Regions from separate parts of the Micromonospora sp. NPDC049366 genome, predicted to be linked through region 2. Evidence: riboswitches for the same ligand, from Rfam matches in the RefSeq annotation. Region 2 holds a riboswitch; each other region holds the start of a gene.
The links. Region 2 has a riboswitch for S-adenosylmethionine ahead of ACIBTV_RS01435 (aminotransferase class V-fold PLP-dependent enzyme). Riboswitches for the same ligand answer to the same signal wherever they lie in the genome.
Positions count from the first base shown of each region.

Region 1 (3,266 bases), on a different contig from region 2:
CCATCGCCTGCTGATGATTCTTGAGGACCTGCTGGATGAGATGCTCGCGTCGATTTTCTCGTTCGCGCTCGTTGGTGGCCAGCACCCAACGCGCCCCCTGATGGACCGCGACCCCGAGAATCACCACGGTGCCGATCCCGGTGACCATCGCGCTCAAACCCAGCAGGCCACCGAACCCCAGGGCCGCCAGACCCGAGGTGATTCCCGCCCCGCTGAGTCCGGAGACGCTGCCGGCAAGACTGACCGCAGCGATCGGGGCACCGAACGCAGCAGCCTTCGCAGCGATGTCCTTGGTGGTGGTTTCCAGCTGGCTGGTCGTGATCTTGCCGGAAGCGAAATCTTCCTCGGCAATCACGAACCGTTCGGTCGCCGCCACGACCTCGTCAGCTGACTCGGGGAACACGAGTGCTGCCACCAGCACAATCCGCTCACGCTCGGCGTCCGCGGCATGCCTGTCAGCACGCGAGATTCGCACCAGATCGCGCACCAGCACCGTGAAGACCGGCTCGCGCTGATCCTCCTCAAGGAGGTCGCGCAATTCGCTGGACAACTTCACCGTGGCGTCGGGGTCGCCGGCGCCACCTACTGCGTCGCGTTGCGCCCCGGTGATCTCCCTACGCAACTCCGACCGTGCTTCGCCGTCGAGGCCGATCGTCGACGCGAACAGGTACAGATTCGCGATCTCGCGAGGGTCGAGGAGGCCGTCGACCAGCGCCAGACTCACCAGCACCCGGCAATAGAGCAACTTCCCGTCCGCGCTGAGCGTGGACAAGTCGCCGACATTGTCGGTGTCGCGCGACGACCACGTCGAGATGCCCTCCTTGACTTCTCCGACCTTCGCCATCACCTGCTCGGCGGACTGCTTCACCTTCTCCTGGGCATCGCCAGCAGCATCCGCGACAAACTGCCTCGCGACGCTCGTGCTGTCGGCGACCACTCGTCCCGCGGCGTCGGCAACGTCCTTCAGCCGCCCAAGCCCAACACCACGAAGGTCCATCGCCATTCCTCTCACGTCTTTGGCGAGAGGCTAACGGTGACCACCGACGGGGCGACGTCCTCCCAGCGGCCCAAGAACATCTCCCCATCGGCCAGATTTCGGTGCTCTACGGCCATCGTGCCGCTGCCTCACGGAGCGCCGTGTGCCTGGCGAGCCAGGCGGAGCCGGCGACGCCGAACTGCTCATCCGCACCAGGGCCTCCGGCAGCCAGAGCACCCGCGGTCGACGCGGGCTTCCACCGCGCGCTCCCTCGGGATTGCTCCCGACCTCGCTGATCTCTATGCTGCGTGGGCGTCACGAGTGGTCAGCGTCAAGCCTCCCGGCTTGCTGACCCGGCAACCGCGCCACCCGCGCACGGTGCCCCCGGGAGAAGACCAGGCCGACCGCGAACTGCGGCCCGGCAAGAGCGGGTGCCTTGAGGGCACCAGAAGGCGAGTTCACCGTGCCATTCCACGACGTGGATCTGACCGCTTTCGCGGTCTGCCTGACCTGCGGAAATCTCCGCGGCGGTGGAGGCCCGCGCGAGCAGCGATGCGGCTGTGAATCACGTACGCCGGACCAGGAGGGACGAGACATCTCCGGCGACCTCGACCTGTGCGTCTTGTGCGTCCGGGACACGGTGACCACCCGAACCAGGTGGTCGTGGTTGGGCTGCGAAACCTGCCGACACGTCTCAGCGGTTGTCGGCCAACGGTACGGCCACCGCAACGCACTGCCGCTGGGGCGGCACTCGCTCATGAACGGCGACGTGGTCCAGCCGTCGACGGCCACGGCGGCCGACGTCGCCGGCTCGCTGATGGCCGCGACGCGACGCTGGAGCGCGCTATTCGAATGGCGAAGTGTGGAGTTCAACCGACTCGCCACGCCGCTGCGCGCAGCGGGCCCGCGGGTGCCACTGGTCGAGTGGCAGCGGCGGTGGCCACCATCGCTCGGGGCGAGCGTTGATGCATTCGACCGCTATGGCGTCGTGCCCGTGCCCGCCGCCCTCAGCAGCCTGCGGCACGCCCAGACCCGATTCCTGTCCACCGCTCGGTGATCGCCGGTCCGGCCGGCTGCTGTTGACGGTGCCGACATCGCCAACAGTCCCGGCCATAGAACAGGTCTACAACCACGATGCTGAATCGGAGGAAGGGCACTTTCGGAACGGGGATTTCAAGCCACCGGCGTGTTCGCCCACTGGGCGAGCAACTTCAGTGCCTCGTGGGATGGGCTGTCTGGTTCGGCGGTGAACACCACGAGGTGCTGGTCGGGCTTGCCGCTGACGTCGAATTGCTGCGAATCGAGGGTGAGCGGGCCGACCAGTGGATGCTGGTAGATCTTGCGGCGCAGTGCGGCGCCGGTCACGTGGTGGCCGCCCCACCATGTGCGAAAGTCCGCGTCTTTGACGGAGAGAGTCCCGACAAGTTCGGCCAGGCGCTGATCGCTCGGGTAGTTCCGGGCCTCCATGCGTAGATAGGCGACGCATTCCTGGGCGGCCCTGGCCCAGTCGGTGTTCAATGCCCGGTAACCCGGATCGAGGAAAGTGAGCCAGATAAGGTTCCGCTGCCGCTCCGGCAGTGCCCCATAATCGGCGAACAAGGCAGCGGCCAGGGGATTCCAGGCGAGGATATCCAGTCTCCGGCCGAATACGTAGGCGGGAACTTCGTACAGGCTATCGAGCAATCGCTGGGTCTGCGGGTCAACCCGCGACGTGGTCTGCGTACGGGATCCTGGGCGCTGTTTCGGCCCTGCGATCGAATGCAAGTACTCCCGGCCGTCGCGGTCGAGACCAAGCGCGTCCGCGAGGGCGTCGAGGACCTCGGGTGACGCACTGGTGACGCGTCCCTGCTCGAGCCGGGCCAGATAGTCCGCGCTGACATTGGCCAGCTGGGCGACCTCTTCACGGCGCAGCCCGGGAACGCGGCGCCGCCGGCCGCCGTCGGGTAGGCCGACGTCCTCCGGCCGGATACGTGCACGACTGGCCCGCAGAAACTCGGCAAGCGGATTGCTCACGGCGGACGCCGGACGATTGGACATGAAACCCAATCTACCCTCGGGCCCCGGCGGATACCTGGGACTGTCTTTCCCATGAAGAACCGAACCTGGTCGGCCCGATACACCACGATGACACTGGGACACGTCAGCAAGCCACCACTCGCCCGGACGCAGCAAAGCCCATAGCGGGCACGAATGTCCGGGCCGGAACTAATAGGAGAGGAAGCCCTCCATGTCGAAAACAATCGTGGTGACCGGTACCGCGACTGGAATGGGCCGGGCCATCGTCGAGAAG
Region 1 covers NZ_JBITMV010000029.1:1,164-4,429, forward strand. Annotated here, with positions in the region: gene ACIBTV_RS29515 (TerB family tellurite resistance protein) at 1-997, opposite strand, end outside; SAM riboswitch class IV at 1,290-1,410, shown strand; gene ACIBTV_RS29520 (hypothetical protein) at 1,734-2,033, shown strand; gene ACIBTV_RS29525 (helix-turn-helix transcriptional regulator) at 2,150-3,013, opposite strand; gene ACIBTV_RS29530 (SDR family NAD(P)-dependent oxidoreductase) at 3,219-3,266, shown strand, end outside.
Region 1: linked by a shared signal. The riboswitch ahead of ACIBTV_RS29520 (hypothetical protein) and the one ahead of ACIBTV_RS01435 (aminotransferase class V-fold PLP-dependent enzyme) in region 2 are both predicted to bind S-adenosylmethionine.

Region 2 (3,266 bases):
CCGTCCCACACCCCCGTCGGCGCCTGCGGGTCGCGCCCGGAGAAGAACGACCGGTACGCGACGAGCGCGTCCAGCAGTTCCCGCTCCTCCCGGGCGGTCCGGTCCCGGTCCGTGGCCCGGGTGTCCAGCCCGCGTAGCGAGCCGTCCCGCAGCAGCGCCAGCCGGGTCGCGGCGAACTGGTAGCCGCGCATCGCCTTCACCCCGGCGTCGCCGGCCACCCGCCGCGCCCAGACCCGGGCGGCGTGCCGGCGGCCCAAGCTGCTGAGCGCCGCCACCTCGGGCGGGCTCAGCCAGCCGGCCCGCACGTAGTCCGGCAACCGGCGCTCGGTGAGCCGCCCCTCCCAGGCGCGCAGCCAGATGGCCAGCCCGACGGTGCCGAAGAAGACCGGGACCATCACACCGAGAAAGCCGTACAGCATGATCAGCGGCTGGCCGGTGGCCTGGGTGAGCGTCGGCAGGAGGTTCCAGGTGCCGTGCAGCATCATCGCCAGCAGCAGGCCGGCGATCGGGGCGAGCACCCGGACCCGCCGGTCGGCCGTACGCGCGGCGATGCCCAGCCCCACGCCGGTCATCGAGGTGAAGAGCGGGTGGGCGAACCCGAACAGCAGGATCCGGACGATGAAGATGGCGATGACCTGCTGGGCGCCGGTCGCCGGGCCGAACCGCTCGGCACCGGACGCGAAGCCGTATCCGCCCAGGTAGAGGATGTTCTCCACCATCGCGAAGCCGACCGCGGACAGCCCGCAGTAGACCAGCCCGTCGGTGATGCCCGACCACTCCCGCCGCCGGAAGACGAGCAGCAGGATCGGCCCGAGCGCCTTGGTCAACTCCTCGATGAACGGCGCCGCCAGCACGCCCGTCAACGCCGCCGGCAGGCCGAAGTGGGCGAACTGGCGGGCGGCGAACTCGTTGACGGTCAGCGACGCCGCCGTCGACACGAACGCGCCCCAGGCGAAGCAGAAGATCAGGTACTTCAGCGGCTCCGGCTCGTAGCGGTCGAGCCACAGGAAGCAGGCGACCAGCACCGGCACCGGCAGGACCGCGGCGACGACGCCGATGAGCAGCGCCTCCAGGCCGAGGCTCTCGCCCAGCGTGTAGACCATGAACACCGCGCAGGCGGCGATGAGGAGCACCACGGCCGCGAGCACCAGGAATCGCCGCCAGCTCAGCCGGCGCAGCGGCATCCGGGGCGTGCCACCGGGCGCGGGTGGGCCCGAGGGCACGGTCGGCGACGGCGGGGCTCCGCCGGGCGTGGGGTCGGCCATGCGGTCAGCGTAGTGGCCGCCGGCTCCCTGTTCCGGTCGCATCGGTGGCCGCTATGCTCAGCACAGGTCACGAGCGCCAGCGTCAAGCCCCGGCTTGCTGGCCGGCAACCCTCGTCGAGGTTCGCGGTGGGGTGCCCCGGGTGATGACCGGGCCCGGCCCCGATCCGCGAGCCGGGCAAGCGCGGACCCCGTCCCCATGTGCGCCCGGGGTCCCGGCCTCCGGGAGGTTCCGGCATGACCGTCACCCTCGTCCCCGCCCCTGTCGTCGTGTCCGACCCGGCCCTCGCCGGATCGCTCGACGTGCTCGGCGTGCCAGGTGAGATCAACCTCGACTACGCCGCCACCGCGCCGTGCGCGCGGGTCGCCGCCGACGCGGTCACCGCGCTGCTGCCGTGGTACGCGAGCGTCCACCGCGGTGCGGGGGCGCTCTCCCGCCGCTGCACGCTCGCCTACGAGCGGGCCCGGCAGACGATCGGCGACTTCTTCGGCGCCCGCACCGACGACCACGTGATCTTCACCCGGAACACGACGGACGCGCTCAACCTGCTCGGCCGCGCCCTGCCCGCCGGCACCACCGTGGTCACGTTCGCCGGCGAGCACCACGCCAACCTGCTGCCCTGGCCGCGCGGCTCGGTCCGGCTGCCGGTGCCGGCCGACCCGGGTGAGGCGGTGCGCGCCCTCGACGCGGCGCTCGGCGAGCTGCGCCGCGCCGCGAACCCGGGGCTGCCCGTGCTGGTCGCGGTCACCGGGGCGAGCAACGTCACGGGTGAGCTGTGGCCGGTGGCCGACCTGGCCCGGGTGGCGCACCGGCACCGCGCCCGGATCGCCGTCGACGCCGCGCAGCTCGCCCCGCACGCCCCGGTCGACCTGCTCGCGCTGGACGTCGACTATCTGGCCGTGTCGGGGCACAAGCTCTACGCCCCGTTCGGCGCCGGAGTGCTGATCGGGCGGGCCGACTGGCTGGACGCGGCGCCGCCGTACCTGGCCGGGGGCGGTGCCACCGTCCGGGTCGGCGCGGCCACCCACGACGTCACCTGGAACGTCGGGCCGGCCCGGCACGAGGGAGGCACCCCCAACCTGCTCGGCGCAGTGGCGTTGGCCGCCGTCTGCGACGCCCTCGCCGGCGCCGACCGGGACGCGCTGCACGCCCGGGAGCAGCGGCTGCTGGCCCGGCTGCGGGAGGGGCTGGCCGCCCTGCCGCACGTCGTCGAGCTGCGCACCTTCGGGCCGGAGGCGCCCCGGGTGGGCATCGTCTCGTTCGTCGTCGCCGGGCGGGACTCCGCTGACGTCGCCGCCGAACTGGCCGCGCGGTCCATCGGCGTACGCGACGGGCTGTTCTGCGCCCACCCGCTGGCCCGGCGGCTGCTCGGCGAGGCGGCGGCGCGCAGTGGTCGGCGGGACCTGCCGCCGACGGCGCTGCGGGCGAGCATCGGTCTGGGCAGCACCGAGGAGCACGTCGACCGCCTGGTGGCGGCGCTCGCCGCGCTCGACTGACGGCCGGGGCGGGGCGGGGCTCAGCCGATGGGAGGGGCGACGGGCGCCTTCGGCCCGCCCCCGTCCGGTTCGGGCCCGGTGCCCTGCGGCGTCTCCTGGTCGCCGAAGGAGTTCCGGACGAGCCGGTTGGCCTCCTCCTGCTCGATGCCGGTGGCGACCAGGAGATCGCTCGCCGTCGTACGCACCTGGGCGATCACCACGCTGCCGGAGAAGCCGACCCCCTGGGCGTACGCCCGGCCGGCCTCGCTGACCGCGCGGAGTGACCGCTCGCGGGCCTTCTGCGGCTCCTCGCCGGCGGCGAACTCGTGCTTCATCAGGCGGACCGACTCGGCGAGGTGGTCGATCGCCTCCGGCATCGGCTCCGGGATCGGCTCCTCGTCCTCGATCAGGGTGACCGACCGGCGGATGAGGGTGCCGCTGTTCCGCATCGCCCGGTCGATCGGGTCGGCCGCCTCCGCGTAGTGGGTCAGCTCGTCTCGGCGGTGCCAGCGGGCCGGCGAGAGGATG
Region 2 covers NZ_JBITMV010000001.1:312,245-315,510, reverse strand. Annotated here, with positions in the region: gene ACIBTV_RS01440 (PrsW family intramembrane metalloprotease) at 1-1,307, opposite strand, end outside; SAM riboswitch class IV at 1,331-1,453, shown strand; gene ACIBTV_RS01435 (aminotransferase class V-fold PLP-dependent enzyme) at 1,500-2,759, shown strand; gene ACIBTV_RS01430 (aromatic acid exporter family protein) at 2,780-3,266, opposite strand, start outside.

Region 3 (3,266 bases), on a different contig from region 2:
ATCGTGCCGCCGGAGCGGGCCCGCGCGGTGGCGTACCAGCTGATGTCGGAGGAGATGTTCTCCGGCTGGGGCGTGCGGACGCTGTCCACCGCCGACCGGGGCTACAACCCCATCGGCTACCACCTGGGCACGGTCTGGCCGCACGACAACGCGCTCATCGCCGCGGGTCTCGCCCGCTACGGCCACCACGATGAGGCGCACCGGATCATCACGTCGATGCTGGAGGCGGCGACGTTCTCCGCGCACCGGCTGCCCGAGGCGTTCTCCGGTTACGACCGCGCGTTCGGCCTGCGGCCGGTCCCCTACCCCACGGCGTGCAACCCGCAGGCGTGGGCCAGTGGGGCGCCGCTGCTGTTCCTGCGTACGCTGCTCGGCCTGGATGCCGTCGAGGGTCGGCTGGTCGTCGACCCGCACATTCCGGAGCCGTTCGGCTGGATCCGGCTCGACGGGCTGCCCGCGTTCGGCCGTCGCTGGAACGTGCACGCCGAGGGCACCCGGCACGAGCTGCGGGCCGCGGAGTGATCCGCGCCGTCAGCCGCGCGGCGGGAGCCGCCAGAGCTCGTTGAAGGCCAAGCTGTCGAAGAAGGCGACGCCGTCGACCACCTTGCCGTCGCGGAAGGTCAGGAACCACGCGTAGGTGTTCTCGTAGGTGGAGCCGTCCACCGTCACCCCGGCACCGTCGAACACGGTGATGACGGTGTTCGCGTCGGCGTCCTCGTAGATCGCCCGCAGGTTCACCGGGCGGTACGGGCTGTCCTCGCCGAACCGGGCGTTGAACGGCTCCATCGCCCGGGTGCGGAAGTCCTCGGCGCCCTGGTAGGTCCCCGCCACCACCGAGTGGCCGACGACCTCCCACCGCATGTCGGGGGCGAAGAGGTCGCTGATCGGCGCGGTGCCGGCGGACCAGTCCGCGAAGGCGCGGGCGACGAGGTCCCGGTTAGCCGTCATGACACGACCACCTCTCTGCGGGCGGGCGGCACGGCGGGGCTCCGTGGCGTGGCGCGACCCCCCTGTCCGCCGGTCTCCACCGCCACTCTATCGACGGCGCGCGGCGGTCGAGGCCGGTCGCGGACACCCACCGGGACCACAACGGCCCGGCGACCGGTCGGCGGCCGGGGTGCGCGGCGTGAGGGTGGTCATAACGGCTGGACGGCAGCCGGTCACGGAGTGCTAACCTCGCCGCAGGTCATGAGTGCCAGCGCGTAGCCCCGGCTTGCTGGCCGGCAACCCTCCTCCGCGGTGGGGTGCCCCGGGTGAGGACCGGGCACCGGAGCGACCTCCGGTGCAAGCGTGGCCTGGTTCCCAGGTCAACAACGACCCAGGAGAGCCGCATGTCCCGCATCACCACCCCATCGTTCGGCTTCGCCGCGCCGCCGGCACTGACCCGGCGTCGGCACGTCGACATGATGTGGGTCTGCAGCGCCGCGTGTCGCCCCGGCGCCCCGCGCTGACGCGCCGCACCTCCTTTTCCTGATCGATCCCGCGGTACGCCCTCCGGCGCACCGTCGGCGGCGCACGTCCGTGCCCCGCCACCGAACACCCTCCGGAGACACCTGTGCGATTCCTTCCTGCCCTGACCCGGGTGGCCGCCCTCGGCGTGGCCGCCGTCCTCGGCGCGACCGCCCTCACCGCGTGCGGCGACGACGCCTCGTCCAGCGCGGCGGACAACCCGTACGGGCTGCTTCAGCCCGGTGTGCTGCGCGCCGGCACCCTGACCGACGCGCCCCCGAACGTGTACCTGAAGGACGGTACGTTCACCGGCTTCGACAACGACCTGCTCACCGCGGTCGCCGGCAAGATCGGCCTGAAGGTGGAGTTCGTCGGCACCGACTTCTCCGCGCTGCTCTCCCAGGTCAACAACCGCAAGTTCGACGTCGGCAGCTCGTCGATCACCATCACCGAGGCGCGCAAGAAGACCGTCGACTTCGGCAACGGCTACGACTTCGGCTACTTCGGACTCGACGTCCCGGCCGGCTCCCCGATCACCGGCTTCGACCAGCTCTCGGGCAAGCGGGTGGTGGTCGTGCAGGGCACCGTCCAGGACGACTACGCCACCGGCAAGGGCCTCGACCCGGTGCGGGTGCCGGACTACAACGGCGCGATCAACCAGCTCAAGGCCGGCACCGCCGACGCCTGGATCGCCCCGGCCGAGATCGGCGAGAAGTCCGCGGCGGACAGCGGCGGCAAGATCACCGTCGCGGCGAAGGAGCTCAGCCCGGCGCCCACGGCGTACGCGGTGGCGAAGGGCAACGACAAGCTGCGCGAGGCGCTCAACAAGGGCCTCGACGAGGTGATCGCGGACGGCACGTGGAGCAGGCTGCAGGCCGAGTACTACCCGGGCCGGCCGGTTCCGGCGGACTTCAAGCCCGGCAGCGGCACGGTGGCGGCTCCGGCCGCGACGGCGTCGGCCTCGGCCGCGTCCTGACGGCAGACGAGTACGAGCGAGCGGGGCGGTAGGAGAGGAACCTGATGGATCCGTTGCGCACCCTGTGGGAGACGTTCTTCGACTGGGAGTCGATGCGCGAGGCGCTACCCGAGATGCTGACCGTCGGGTTGCCCAACACGCTGATCCTGGCGGTCTCCGCCGCCCTGCTCGGCTCGGTGCTGGGCCTGCTGCTGGCGGTCGCCGGCATCACCCGCACCCGCTGGCTGCGCTGGCCGGCCCGCGTCTACACCGACGTGTTCCGGGGCCTGCCGGCGGCCGCGACGATCCTGCTGATCGGCGTCGGGCTGGCCCCGCTCGGGATGCAGGTGTGGGGTCCCGACCCGTACCCGCTGGGCATCCTGGCGCTGTCGCTGATCGCCGCCGCCTACATCGGAGAGATCTTCCGCTCCGGCATCCAGTCGGTCGAGGCGGCCCAGTTGGAGGGCGCCCGCGCGCTCGGCTTCTCCTGGGGTGAGGCGATGCGGGTGGTGATCATCCCGCAGGGCGTACGCCGGGTCCTGCCCGCCTGGGTCAACCAGCTCATCGCGTTGATCAAGGATTCCAGCCTGGTCTACTTCCTCGGCTTGGTGGCCAGCGAGCGGGAGCTGTTCCGGATCGGTCAGGACTACGCGGCGACCACCGGCAACGAGTCCGCGCTCCTGCTGGCCGGACTCTTCTACCTGGCGCTCACCGTGCCGCTGACCCACGTGGTCAACGCGATCGACCGGCGACTGCGGCACGGCCGCCCGGCCGGGGCTCCGGCCGACGACATCGACGACGCCGATTTGGCGCTGCCCGGCGCGGCCGGAGGGAGTCAACGATGAGCACCGACACCAGCACC
Region 3 covers NZ_JBITMV010000009.1:247,652-250,917, forward strand. Annotated here, with positions in the region: gene ACIBTV_RS15645 (glycogen debranching N-terminal domain-containing protein) at 1-522, shown strand, start outside; gene ACIBTV_RS15650 (nuclear transport factor 2 family protein) at 532-948, opposite strand; SAM riboswitch class IV at 1,185-1,297, shown strand; gene ACIBTV_RS15655 (ABC transporter substrate-binding protein) at 1,556-2,425, shown strand; gene ACIBTV_RS15660 (amino acid ABC transporter permease) at 2,470-3,249, shown strand; gene ACIBTV_RS15665 (amino acid ABC transporter ATP-binding protein) at 3,246-3,266, shown strand, end outside.
Region 3: linked by a shared signal. The riboswitch ahead of ACIBTV_RS15655 (ABC transporter substrate-binding protein) and the one ahead of ACIBTV_RS01435 (aminotransferase class V-fold PLP-dependent enzyme) in region 2 are both predicted to bind S-adenosylmethionine.